DNA from 2 places in the Streptomyces sp. WMMB 714 genome. Region 2 is predicted to be linked to the other one. Evidence: riboswitches for the same ligand, from Rfam matches in the RefSeq annotation. Region 2 holds a riboswitch; the other holds the start of a gene.
The links. Region 2 has a riboswitch for cyclic di-AMP ahead of H181DRAFT_RS05355 (C40 family peptidase). Riboswitches for the same ligand answer to the same signal wherever they lie in the genome.
Positions count from the first base shown of each region.

Region 1: another riboswitch for cyclic di-AMP. It lies ahead of H181DRAFT_RS06590 (transglycosylase family protein); the one in region 2 lies ahead of H181DRAFT_RS05355 (C40 family peptidase).

Region 1 covers NZ_FMHJ01000003.1:269,772-276,313, reverse strand. The annotation lists gene H181DRAFT_RS06590 (transglycosylase family protein) at 123-1,325, opposite strand; cyclic di-AMP (ydaO/yuaA leader) riboswitch at 1,331-1,508, opposite strand; gene H181DRAFT_RS06585 (response regulator) at 1,738-2,613, opposite strand; gene H181DRAFT_RS06580 (oxidoreductase) at 2,902-3,819, opposite strand; gene H181DRAFT_RS06575 (alpha/beta fold hydrolase) at 4,023-4,862, opposite strand; gene H181DRAFT_RS28285 (lyase family protein) at 4,896-6,446, opposite strand.
Region 2 covers NZ_FMHJ01000002.1:593,867-600,408, reverse strand. The annotation lists gene H181DRAFT_RS05380 (PspC domain-containing protein) at 1-305, shown strand, start outside; gene H181DRAFT_RS29305 (hypothetical protein) at 302-655, shown strand; gene H181DRAFT_RS05370 (DoxX family protein) at 707-1,246, opposite strand; gene H181DRAFT_RS05365 (hypothetical protein) at 1,535-2,809, opposite strand; gene H181DRAFT_RS05360 (hypothetical protein) at 3,444-3,797, shown strand; gene H181DRAFT_RS05355 (C40 family peptidase) at 4,010-5,095, opposite strand; cyclic di-AMP (ydaO/yuaA leader) riboswitch at 5,103-5,294, opposite strand; gene pcrA (DNA helicase PcrA) at 5,527-6,542, shown strand, end outside.

The DNA of each region.
Region 1 (6,542 bases), on a different contig from region 2:
ATGCCCGGGGGAGGGGCGCGGACAGGCCGAAGGGGCGGCACTCGCACGCGTGACACGTGCGGGTGCCGCCCCTGCGGTGTGCGGTGCCGCCGGCGGCCGCGCTCCGGGTGCGTCCGGTGGCGTCAGAGGCCGACGCCGTGCTGGCGCAGGTAGCCGACGGGGTCGACGTCCGAGCCGTACGCGGGGCCGTTGCGGACCTCGAAGTGCAGGTGCGGGCCCGTGGCGTTGCCGGTCGCGCCGACGGCGCCGATCTGCTCGCCCGCGGAGACCTCCTCGCCGGCACGGACGGACACCGAGGAAAGGTGCCCGTACTGGCTGTACTTGCCGTCGTCGTGCCTGATGACGACCTGGTTGCCGTACGAGCCGCCCCAGCCGGCCTGTACGACGATGCCGGGCGAGACGGCCTTCACGCCGGTGCCCGTGGAGGCCGAGAAGTCGACACCCGTGTGCTTGCCGCTGGACCAGCTGCTGCCGGACGCCCCGTACGGGGTGCTCGTGCCGCCGCTCACGGGAGCGGAGAAGCCGCCCTGGGAGCCGGATTCCGCGGAGGACTCGGTGGCGCTGGACTTCTTTGCCGTGGCGCCGGAGTCCTGGGCGGGCTTGTCGGCGGAGGGCTTCGCCTTGCCGCCGCCCTTCAGGGTCAGCTTCTGGCCGGGCAGGATCAGGTCCGGGTCGGAGCCGACGGTCTCGCGGTTGGCGTCGTAGAGCTTCTTCCAGCCGCCGTCGACGTTCTCGTCGGTGGCGATCCGGTAGAGCGTGTCACCGCGGGAGACGGTGTGGAAACGCGAGCCCTGCGGCTCGGACTCCGACGCGTCCTCGGCCTTGTCCTTCTCGGCCTTGTCCTTCTCGGGCTTCGGCTTCGGCTTCTGCTGTTCCTTCTGCGAGGACTGCGAACCGGACTCGCTGTCGGGCGAGATGTCCGGGGCCCCGCTGTTCTGGGTCAGGCCGGCCTTCGGGCCGCACAGCGGCCAGGCCTTGGGGCCCTGCCCTTCGAGCACCTTCTCGGCGATGGCGATCTGCTGGTCCTTGGTCGCCTGGTCGGCGCGCGGCGCGTACTTGGTGCCGCCGTAGCTCGACCAGGTGCTCTGGGTGAACTGCAGGCCACCGTGGAAACCATTGCCGTTGTTGATGGACCAGTTGCCCGACGACTCGCACTCGGCGACCTTGTCCCAGGTGCTCACCGAAGCGGCGTGGGCGCTGCCCGTGCCGACGAGTGGAAGGGCGATACCCGCGGCGCCGCCCGCGGTGATGGCGAGCGAGGCACGCGACATTCTCCGCGTGATGCGGCGATTGGACTGACGACGGTGACGACCGCGTCCGGACATAGGGCAGTTCCTCTCCTACGCCTGCGAGGTGAGCTGTCGGATTCGGGCTGGAGTTGCCCGGCCCACGCGAACACGAGGGGGCGTTCGCGTACGGCTTCACCCCTAGCCGTACGTGCGACCAGCCACGTACGGCACTTACCTGGTTCCCCCACTCCTGCCGCCGGGATTGCGTGATTGCCCGTGCCGGGCGGCAGGATTCGGCGTCCCGGCGGCGGGGCCACCGTTCCGGAGTCGCGGTGGCGACCGCACGTTAAGCAGAAGGAATTCGCGACCACAAGAAAGCAGACAGATGTCTCAGAAGGAAAAGATCACTGAATAGGGCACCTACCGGCGCATGAACAGCCAAGTCGCCTTGCTGAACTGGGGAATTGAACAGAGCCCCCGTACGGCCGGGATATTCGTGTGACGCTGCTCACGAATTGTCTGTGGTGGGAATCACGCTGTCCTCCGCCGTTCGTCCGGAGCCGGAAACGGAACCCCGTTCCGCCGCCCCCAGGGGGTGGTAGCGCCGTTCGGGCCGACCCGTCGTGCCGTACCGGAGGGTGACGCGCGCCGTGCCGGCCGTGACGAAGTGCTCGAGGTAGCGCCGGGCGCTGACCCGGGAGAGGCCGCTGCGGGCGGCGCACTCGGAGGCGGAGACCCCCGCTCCGCGGGTGCCGGCCTCCAGGGCCGTCCGCACGAGCCGCGCCGTCTGCTCGGTCAGGCCCTTGGGAAGCCTGGCGGGGGCGGCCCCGCCTGCCGGGCTCCCGTGGCCGTAGGGCCCGGGAGCCGCGCTGCCGGTCGCGGCAGCGCGGTCCGGGTCGGCGGCGCCGGGTGCGCCGGGGGCCGCCCGCGTGGCCCCGCTGCCTGCTCCCTCGTCGAACAGCCTGTCCACGTCGTCCTGTTGCGGCGCGTGCAGGGTCGCCAGAGCGGCACGGTGCTCGGCGTACCTGCGCAGGCGCTCCTTCAGGAGCTGTCCCTCGAAGGGCTTGATGATGTACTGCACGGCTCCGCCGCGCTTCGCCCCGCGCACCGTCTCGGCGTCCCGGGCTGCGGTGACGACCAGGACGTCTGGCCCCTCCTCGGGGTCGGCGCCGCCGCGCAGTTCGCGCAGGACCTGGAGGCCGGGCAGGTCGGGCAGGTACATGTCCAGCAGCACCAGATCGGGGCGGAGCTCCCGTACGGCGGCGAGAGCGTCGGTTCCGCTGTGCACGGCTCCCGCGACTTCGAACCCGGAGACCTGCTCGACGAGCGCGCTGTGCAGCCGGGCGACCATGAAGTCGTCGTCGACGACGAGTACGCGGATCACCGCTCGCCTCCTCTCCTGCGCCGTTCCCTGCGCCCGGACGCGGGTGTCGCCGGGTGCTGCCGGCCGCGCGGTGCGACAGGGCGTACGTACTGTGCTCGCCCGGGGCGTGTCCGGGGCGAGCTGTGCGATGGCACACCGCACGCGGCTTCGATCCCGGACGCAGGCCACTATGGCCGACAGCGCGGCCGCGGACCAAGGGCGGTGCCTCCCGCCTGCCTCTTGCCGTGCGTCTCGCCGCGAACCGTCCCGGCAGTCAGCCGTGCGTCTCGCCGCGAACCGTCCCGGCAGTCACAGGCCGCGGTAGGTGACCCCCGTCAGACGCTCGGAAGCCGCCCACAGCTGGCCCGCGGCGATGTCGTTGCGCGCCCAGGAGGCCCGCCACGACATCCCGGGGCCGCCGCGTACGCCGAGGATGCGGGGTCCGAAGAAGGAGTCGCCGTGCACGTACGGCGCGGTGGCGGCGTACAGCGAGGGCGCCGCGCCCTGGTCGGGGGAGGCGGCGAAGACCCTGTTGCTGAGCCGCGCGAGACGTTCGTACAGCGCGCTCCCGGCCAGTTGCGGCCCTCTGACCTGGAGCTCGGTCGCGGCGTAACCGGGGTGGGCCGCGGCGACCGTCAGATCGACTCCCTTGTGGGCCGCCCGGTGCGCGAGCTCGCGGACGAAGAGCAGGTTGGCCGTCTTCGACGCGGCGTAGGCGAGCATGGGGCGGTAGCGGCGTTCACTGCTGAGGTCGTTGATGTCGATGTTGGACAGCGCGTGCGCCATGCTGGAGACGGTCACGACGCGGGCGCCGGGGGCGGCAAGCAGCCGCTCCAACAGCAGCCCCGTCAGGGCGAAGTGACCGAGGTGGTTCACCCCGAACTGCGTCTCGACGCCGTCCGCTGTGCGTGCGTAGGGCACCGCCATCACGCCCGCGTTGTTGATCAGCAGGTCGATCCGCTCGTACGGCAGCGCCTCGGCGAAGCCCTGCACGGACGCGAGGTCCGCGAGATCCAGAAGCCGCAGCTCGGCCTGTGCCTCGGGGACCTGCGAGAGCAGCCTGTCGAGGGCGGCGGCGCCCCGCTGCTCGCTGCGGCACGCGAGCACCACGCGAGCCCCCCGCCGGGCCAGTTCGCGCGCAGTGACGTAGCCGATGCCGCTGTTGGCGCCGGTCACCACGGCGGTGCGGCCGCTCTGGTCGGGGATGCTGCGCGCAGTCCAGCTCATGCGAATCAGCGTATGGCGGGCGGCCCCTGAGCGCGAGAGAGCGTCGCGCGCCCTCGCAGTCCGGGTGAGCCGGGGCGCGGCGTTCGGCTGTTCCGCCGCCCGTCCGGCCAGCGGCCCGTCCCGTCAGCGGTCTGTGCGGTCAGCGGTCCGTACGGTCAGCCGTCGGCAGGGTGCACGCCGCCCCGAGCGGTGGGATCAGCCGGTCACCACTGCGTCGCGCCCGGCAGGCAGTCGTGGTGGACGAGGAGCGCGGCCGTGACCGCGTCGGGGCGTTCGGCTGTGGCGAGATGGGCCGCGCCCGCGACCTCCACCAGGGCGGCACCGGGGACGCAGTCCGCGATCTCCCGGGCGTACGCGGGCGGCGTGGCGGGGTCCTGGCGCCCGGCGACGGCCAGCGTGGGAACCGTCACCTCGGCGAGCCGGTGCCGCAGGTCGAAGACGGCGAGGGCGTCGCAGCACGCCGCGTAGCCGGCGGACTCGCACCAGCGCAGATCCTCGACGAGCGCGGCGCCGCGCGGGGTGCTCTCGAAACCGGGCGCGAACCACACGCCGGGACGTGAGGCGGCCATCGCCTCCGTGCCGTTCTCCCGTACGGACGCGGCACGCTCCTTCCATGCCGCCGGGTCGCCGAAGCGCGCCGCGGAGCAGACCATCGTCAGCGCGGTGAGCCGTTTCGGATGGTGCAGCGCCAGGTGCAGCCCGACGGCTCCGCCCAGCGAGACGCCCGCGTACGCGAACTCGTCCCACCCCTGCGCGTCGGCGGCGCGCAGCACCAGTTCGGCGATGTCGGCGACCGTCGCGCTGCCGTCGGTCGGGATCAGCTCACTGGAGGAGCCGGCCATGGGCTCCGCGGGCGAGGCGCCATGTCCCGGCAGGTCCCAGCGCAGTACGCGGTGAGTGCGGATCAGGGAGGGGAGCTGCGGCTCCCAGACGGCGAGCGAGGTGCCCAGCGAGGGGCCGAGGATCATCGGCAGGCCGTCGGCGGGCCCGTCCACGCGGTGATACGGCAGCGGATGGGACTCGAACAGGACGGGAGCGGGCACGGGGAAGTCTCCGGGGATGCTGTGGATGGCGTCTCACCGCGCTCCGGTGTCCGCCGCGCCGGCGGAACCGCCGGGGCGGCGGGCGTCGTGCGGTCTGTCCGGCTCGCCGTGCTGCCGGGTCTCTCTCATCCGCCGATTGTCCCCCGCCGCTCCGTCCTGCGGGACGCCCGCCGGGCCGCGGCGGAGAGCCCGGTCGGTGAGCGGGCCCGCCGAGCCGGTGTAGTGGGTGGGGTCGGTGAGGTCGCGCAGCCGTTCCCTGGAGAGCAGCTCCGGCAGTCGCGGCTCCTCTTCCTCCAGCGCCTCGTCCAGGGTGATTCCCTCGTCGACGGCCTTCCGCGAGGCGGCGTCGAGCAGCTTCCGCGCGCGTGCGCGCCCCAGCAGCGGGCCCAGGGCGACGGTGAAGCGCTCGCTGACGATCAACCCCTCGGTGAGAGCGAGGTGTTCGTGCATGCGGTAGGGGAAGACCTGCAGCCCTTCCGCCAGTTCGGCGGCGGCGTGCGCCGCGCCGCCCGTGAGCCGCAGCAGTTCGCGCACCGGCTGCCACTCGGCGTGCCAGGCGCCCGCGGGGCGCTCGTCCTCGGCGGTGAGGCAGCCGAGCACCGTGGAGGCGAGTGCGGGGGCCTGGCGTGCGGCGGCGGCGATGAGGGTGGCCCGTACGGGATTGGCCTTGTGGGGCATGGCGGAGGACGTCCCTCCGCCGCCCTCGCCGACTTCCCCGACCTCACTGCGCGAGAGCACCAGTACGTCGGCGGCGAACTTGCCCAGGGCCGCGCAGGCGAAGCCGCAGGCGGACCCGAGGTCGGCGACGGGCGTGCGCAGGCTGTGCCACGGAAGGCGGGGCTCCGCCAGGCCGAGTTCACGCGCGAATGCGGCCAGGAGCCGCAACCCGACGTCCCCGCCGTCGTGTTCGCCGGAGGCGACTTCTGCCTGTGTGCCGGACGCCGCCGGGCCCGGGGACGCCGCCGGACCCGGGGCGTCGTCCGTCGCGCTCCGGCCGTCCGCGTCGCGTGAGCCGTCCGGTTCCGCCGCCGCGTCGCGCGCTACGGCCGCGTCCGCCTCGGCGTGCGCGGCGAAGGCCGCCAACGTGCCCGCGGCTCCGCCGAGTTGCACCGGCAGGTCCGCGCGGGCGGCGGCGAGCCGGTCGTACGCGTCGAGTACGAGGCTGCGCCAACCCGCGACCTTCAGCCCGAAGGTGGTGGGGACGGCGTGCTGGGTGAGCGTCCGTCCCGGCAGGGGGGTGTCGCGGTGCTCCGCCGCGATCATGGCCAGCTCGCGTGCCGTGCGCTCCAGGTCGGGCAGCGCCTCGTCCAGCGTGCGGGCCGCGACCAGCATGAGGGCCGTGTCGAGGATGTCCTGGCTGGTCGCGCCGCGGTGGACGTAGGCGCCGGCGTCCGGCCCGGCGGCGTCGGCGAGGTCCGCCGCGAGCGGGATCACCGGATTGCCGCCGGAGCGTGCCCTCAGCGCCAGGCCGCGGACGTCGAAGCGCTCGGCCCGCGCGGCGGCGGAGACCGCCGACGCGGCCGAGGCGGGGGCCAGCCCCAGGGCCGCCTGCGCCCTGGTCAGCGCGGCCTCGGCGTCCAGCATCGCCTGGAGCACCGCGGCGTCGCCGGAGGCGGACTCGGCGCCCGGGCCCGTCCGTACCGGAGCGAGCAGGCCGACGTCGTCCGGGAGCGGCCCGGA
Region 2 (6,542 bases):
AGGACGTGACCGTCGCGCTGGATGCCCGGATCGGTGTCGGGGAGGTCCGCGAGTACAGCGAGAGCGACCCCGGCGGGGGCAGCGTGGTCCGCGGGCTCAGCGGCTTCGACAGGCAGCAGCGGGTGGAGCTCACGCCGGAGGGCGGCGGCAGACCCGCGGGCACGTTGAAGCTGTCGGTGGAGACGGAGGCGGGTCAGCTGGAGATCGTGCGTGCGCTGCCCTCGGGAGGACGCGACGACGACGGGGAGGCATTCACGGAGCGGAACGGGAGAGCCCCGCAGCCGGCTGTCGAGGGGGTCCGGTGAACGGGCACCGCTTCGAACCCGCCCGGCTGCTGCTGGGACTTCTGCTGATCGCGGGTGCCGCGATGTTCGCACTGGACGCGTTCGGCGAGTGGGAGGCGCCCCTGTGGGCCCGGCTGGCGGCGATGCCCGTCGCGTTGACGCTCGCCGCGTTCACCGCGTGGACGACGTTCGCCGTCCGCCGTCACGTGCGCAGGAAGCGCGCCCGGTCGCCGCTGGCGCCGGGAGAGGAGCCTGCGGACGGCCGGGCGCCGGGCGCGATGCCTGCCGATGGCCTGCGGCCCGGGTACGCGCGGTCCGCGGACGGTGAGGGGAGCGGGGGCGGCGGCACGGGCGGGCCCGACCGCGGCTGATCCGGCGCGGCTGATCCGGCAGGGGGCACCGGCCCCGCCCCGCCCGCCGCGCTATCCGAAGATGTGCCTGCCCCTGCGCCGCCGCTTGCGGGAGATCGCCATGTCGAGCGAGAACTGCGGAGCCCCGGCGAAGATGAGCGGGGTCCAGGCCATCATGTACGGCAGGTCGTTGCCGAAGTAGTACGGGTCGCTCCCCCAGCTGACCGTCAGCCACAGGCTCAGGGAGATCAGCATCCCGCCGAACGCGGCGAGGCGCGTCCACAGACCGACCAGCGTGCCGAGCCCCACGGCGAGTTCACCGGCGGCCATGGCTATGCCGAAGGCGCGGGGGTCGTTCTGGGCGAGGTCGATCAGCGCGGGGATGGCCGCGGTCGAGCGTGCGGACTCCAGGGTCTCCGCCATCGAACCGGAGCCGCTGGACGCGAGGAAGGCCGGGTCGAGGAACTTGTCCAGCCCGGCGTAGATGAAGGTGCCGGCGAGGAAGAGGCGGAGGGGGAGCAGCGCGTACTTCGACGCTCTGGCCCTCAGGCTTCCGGGCGGTCCGCTGACCGCAACGTCGTGGCTGCCGGGTGTGCTGTCCGTCAGAGCCATCTCGCGTCCCCGCCTCCGTCAGGTGCTGCCGCTCTCGCAGCTTCTCCACTGCCTCTGCCGCAAGCCTGTTCGGCCGGGCAGGAGTGGACACGGTACGCGGCCGAGGTCGCTCGCACACCCGTTATGCACGGTCAGGAGCACAACCGGGGTGCCGGACTCCGTTCCGGGCCCGGTGATTCGCGACAGAGCGGACCAACCGGCCCGCGGCTCCGGTCCCCTTCGCGGTGCCGAATTGCTCCGGTCCCCTCCGCGGGGCCGAATTGCTCCGGTCCCCTTCGCGGGAGCGCGTCAGTCGGCGACGTCGATGGGATAGCGGTTGGTCTCGACTCCGGCGGCGGTGACGACCTGGACCTCGACCTTGCCGGGCTCGACCTCCACGGGGACCGGGACGGTCAGCGTCGAGTCGGTGGGGTTGGCGAACCCGCCGCCCACCGGGATGAGCGGCACCGGTACGTGCACGGCGCCCACGCGGACCACCATCCGGGCCAGCCGGTCGGGCTCGTCCGAGCCGGGGGGCACGAAGCCGGCTCCGCGGATCTCGATGTCGTCGCCGGTGCGGATGGGTGCGTGCAGGTCGCCGATCTCACGGGCCCGCACCACCGACAGCACCACGGGGCGGCCGCCTTCGGCGTACTTGCCCGCGAGGTAGGTGGCGGCGGAGACCACGACCAGAACGGCCAGGCTCCAGGGCAGGTCCGGCAGCTGGTCGGGCTGGCGCGCCAGCCGCACAGCCGCGAAGATCACCGCGACGCCGCTGATGAGCACGAACTGCACGTCGCAGAACGAGCCGCGGCCCGCGTCGTCGGTCAGCAGGTCCGAGGCGCGGGGGCGGTCGGCGCGCACCTTCTGCAGCCGCTGGTGCTGGACGCGCACGGCGACGGTCCGGCGGACGAACACAGCTATGGCACAGCTCAGCGCCAGCACGGTCAGCAGCCCGGCACCCTGGGAGAGTTCGAGCCCTTCCAGCAGCTCGCGGCGCTCGGCCTGCCCGGAGCGCCCCGCGAGTTCGAGCGCGAGCACGAGGACGTCGTACACGGCGAAGACGATCCAGGCGGCCGCGACCGTCCGCGAGGTGGAGAGACGGTTGTCCTCGCCGATGAGCGGCGCGAGCGCCCCGCCGCGTGCCCGGTGCAGGTAGGCGGCGCCGGAGAGCAGCCCGGCGCAGACGAACGCGGCGACGAGCGACGCCGTACGCGCCGCGGACCAGCCCACGGCGATCGCGGTGAGCAACTGCCCGAGCAGCAGGGCCAGTACGGCCCCCCACACGGCGACGACGGTGTGGCGCCACAGCGCGGCCAGCCGTACGGCGCCCTCCTCGCGACTGCGTTCGGCGACCGTACGGGCGGCGCGCGTCAACTCGTCGGAGACCCACTGGCGTGAAGCGCCGGGGGAGTGGGCGAGCGCGGCGGGAAGCCCTTCGCCGGCGGCGAGTTCGTCGCGCCGCTGCCGGAAGTCGGACAGCGCGTGCCGGTGGCCCTCCCGCGCGCCGTGCGGGCAGTCGCCGCAGGTGCAGCGGGTGGAGTGCTTGCCGGAGGGAGCTTCGGCGGGCGTGGACTTGCGCATGGAGACGGTCTCACCGCTCGTGCTGCCGCTGCCTGTCGTGCCGTCCCGTGCCGTGTCCACGGCCACTGCGCACCCCGCCTCTCAAACACCGTTCGTGAAAGGCGCATTGTGCCCTACGGCAGGGCCTGTCCACGCGGCAGGGGCGGCTTCGTAGCCCGTCCGTGTGAGGTCGCCGCAGGTGTGGACGCCGGGCCTTCCGGGGCCCTCACGGCATCTCCCCCGGCCCGGCACAGGATGCCCACCGGCGGGTTCGGGGATCTCCCGAATCACGGTACGCGGAAGGGGGGTTGCCGCAGGAGAGCCGCGGGAGAGCCGCGGGAGAGCCGCGGGAGAGCTACGGGAGAGCGGCGGGGGAAGGGCCTGGCTCCGGCGGCGGCCCGGGCGGCTCGCCGTGGAGGGCACGTGCGGGGAGAACGTAAATGATCATGGGGTCCGCCGTCGAATCCGGCCAACTCGGCCCGGACTCCGTACACGATCCGCCGGCCTCGTCCCGCGCCCGGACGGAGACGGGGAACCGGCTCTCCCCATGTCCAACTCCTTGGCAGGGCCGGACTGTTGACCCTTCGGGTCACAGGACGACGGGGAGTCGGGGCCACGCGCCTGCCGGGCGGGGGCACTTGGCTACGCTCCCGGCATGGGCATACTCATCAACGTCTTCGTCGGGCTGCACATCATCGGCATCGCCGCGCTGCTGGGGGGCTTCTTCTTCCAGATGAAGGCGATGCGCACGGGCGGGGCGCGCTTCGTCCCCGGGATGCTGCACGGAGCGTTCACCATGCTGGTGACCGGCATGGCGCTGGTCGGGCTCAACCAGGCAGCGGACGAGCCGGTCGACAACTTCAAGATCGGTGTGAAGCTCGCGCTTCTCGTCGTGATCCTCGGGCTGGTCTACGTCAAGCGGGACGAGGAGAGGGTCGCCACTCCGCTGTTCGGCACGGTGGGCGCACTGACGACGGCGAACATCTTCATCGCGGTGCTGTGGACCTGAGGCGCTGGGCCTGAGGCGCTGGGCCTGAAGCGTCCTGCGCCGGAGGCGCCGAGGGCCGGGAGCGCGGGGCCCGGGGTTCCGGCCGGCTGAACGTACAGCGGTGCGCGGCGGCGCTGAACGCGTCCGCCGCGCACCACTTCAGTCTGCCGCCGGCCGGTCCTGCCCGGCTCTGTGCCCGGGCTGTGTTTTCCGGGTCAGCCGGGTCAGCCGGGTCAGCCGGGACGGTTGGCCGAGTGGAACGGCATCGTGTCGATCGACTCGTACCGCACCTCGGCGCCCGGCTTCGGGGCGTGGATCATCTGACCGTTGCCCACGTAGATGCCCACGTGGCTGATGTCGTCGTAGAAGAAGATCAAGTCCCCGGGCCGCATCTGGGACTTGGAGACCTTGGTGCCCACCTCGACCTGGTCCCAGGTCGTACGGGGCAGCGATACGCCCGCGGCCTTCCAGGCCCCCACGGTCAGTCCCGAGCAGTCGAACGAACTCGGCCCGGTCGCGCCCCAGACGTACGGCTTGCCCAGCTGCTGCTTCGCGAAGCCGATGACCTTCTCCGCCTGGGAGGCGTTCGACCCCGGGCTGCCGCCGGAGCCCTTCTCGCGCTCCGCCTCCGCGCGTTCGGCGGCCTTGCGGGCGGCCTCCTGCTTCTTCTTCTCCGCCGCGGCCATCCGGGCCTTCTGCTCGGCGGTCAGCTCCGACAGCAGCTCGCGGGCCTCGGCGAGCTTCGCCTGGACCTCCTGCTTGTTCTTCTTCAGCTCCTTCTGCGCGGAAGTGAGCGAGGAGAGTTCCTTCGTGGCGGCCTTGCGTTCGCGGTCCGCCGCCTTCCGCTGCTTCTCGAAGTCGGAGACCGCTTCCTTCTGGCGGCCCGACATCCGGTCCAGGACGTGGGACTGCTGGAAGAACTGCTGAGGGTCCTCGGTGAGGAGCAGCGTCGCCGTCTCGGACATGCCGCCGGAACGATACTGCGCGGTGGCGTAGTTGCCGAGCGTGCGCCGCGCCTCGTTCAGCTCCGCGGTCCGCTCGGCTGCCTCGTCGAGGGACTTGTCCGCCTTGGCCCGCTGGGCGTCCGTCCTCTCCTTGGCCGCGTTGTACTTCTGCGTCGAACTCTCCGCCTGCTGGTAGAGCTTGTCGACCTTCTCCTTGACTTCCGAGAGCGACGGCTTGCCGTCGTCCGGGGCCGCCTGCGCGCTCTGCGTGAGGAGCGAGACGGCGGCGAGCGCGGCGGTGGTGACGCCGAGCGCTCCGCGCTTCGTCGCGGCGGAGTGACGTATCCGTGTGCGCGGCTTGCGATGGGACGCCAAGGCCGGCAACTCCTTCCGTGTGCCGCCTACCGGGTTAGCTGACGGGTTCGGGCGTTCGGAAGGCTGCCCTACGGGCCGTGCGCCCGCTTTCCGGCGGCGCGTACGTCCCGATTCACCCCTGGTGCGTACGCGGGCCTGCGCCTACGCGGTGGGTCCCCGGCTCCGGCGTGAAGCCGGCCGGACTCGGCGGGGACGGCCCGTGCCGGCGCTTTCGCCGGCGAGCGGTGCGAGCCGTCCGGCACGGCACGGTAGCGGAGTTGTGGGGCCGCTGTGAAGGCCGATCGGTGATACGTCCGATATCTGTTCGTTATTCAATGCGGGCGGTGGGAAAGGGTCCTGGCCCGGGGGCCCGCCGCGCAGGCAGGCGCAGGGCCTCGGCCCGGACGGACCCCGGCCGCCCTGTCAGCGGGACGGCCTAGACTCGTCCGACGATGAGCAGCCTCTTCGACGACAGCTTCCTGAACAGCCTCGCCCCGGTGCGCGCACAGGACGGGCCCCCTGGCGGGCAGGGCGAGGAGCCCCTGCCGCCGCCCCCCGACGAGGAGGGGGACGACCACGGCGGCGAGGTCCCGCACCACCTCTTCGCGGGCACCTTCGAGGGCCGGGGAGGTCACGGTGCGGGCGGCGGCTCGTACCACCGGGGCGGCTCCCGCCGCACCGTCGTGGACGCCGACGCGCTGCTGGAGGAGATGAACCCCTCGCAGCGCGACGCCGTGGTGCACACCGGCTCGCCGCTGCTGATCGTCGCAGGCGCCGGCTCCGGCAAGACCCGCGTGCTGACTCATCGCATCGCGTATCTGCTGGCCGCCCGCGGTGTCCATCCGGGCCAGATCCTCGCCATCACCTTCACCAACAAGGCCGCGGGCGAGATGAAGGAGCGCGTCGAGGAGCTCGTCGGCCCCAGGGCCCAGTCGATGTGGGTGTCGACGTTCCACAGCGCGTGCGTGCGCATCCTGCGCAGGGAGAGCAAGAAGCTCGGCTTCACCTCGTCGTTCTCGATCTACGACGCGGCCGACTCCAAGCGCCTGATGGCGCTCGTCTGCCGGGACCTGGAGCTGGACCCGAAGCGGCATCCGCCGAAGGCGTTCAGCGCGAAGATCTCCAACCTCAAGAACGAGCTGATCGACGAGGAGGACTTCGCGGCCCAGGCCGAGGGGGCCTACGAGAAGACGCTCGCCGAGGCGTACACGATGTACCAGGCGCGGCTGCGCGAGGCCAACGCCCTGGACTTCGACGACATCATCATGACGACCGTCCACCTGCTGCAGGCGTTCCCCGACGTCGCCGACCACTACCGGCGCCGCTTCCGGCACGTGCTGGTGGACGAGTACCAGGACACCAACCACGCCCAGTACACGCTGGTGCGCGAACTCGTCGGCACGGGCGCCGCCGAGGCCGGCACGGCGCGCAGCGGCGAGGGCGACGGCGACGGCGGCGGGGCCGGGCC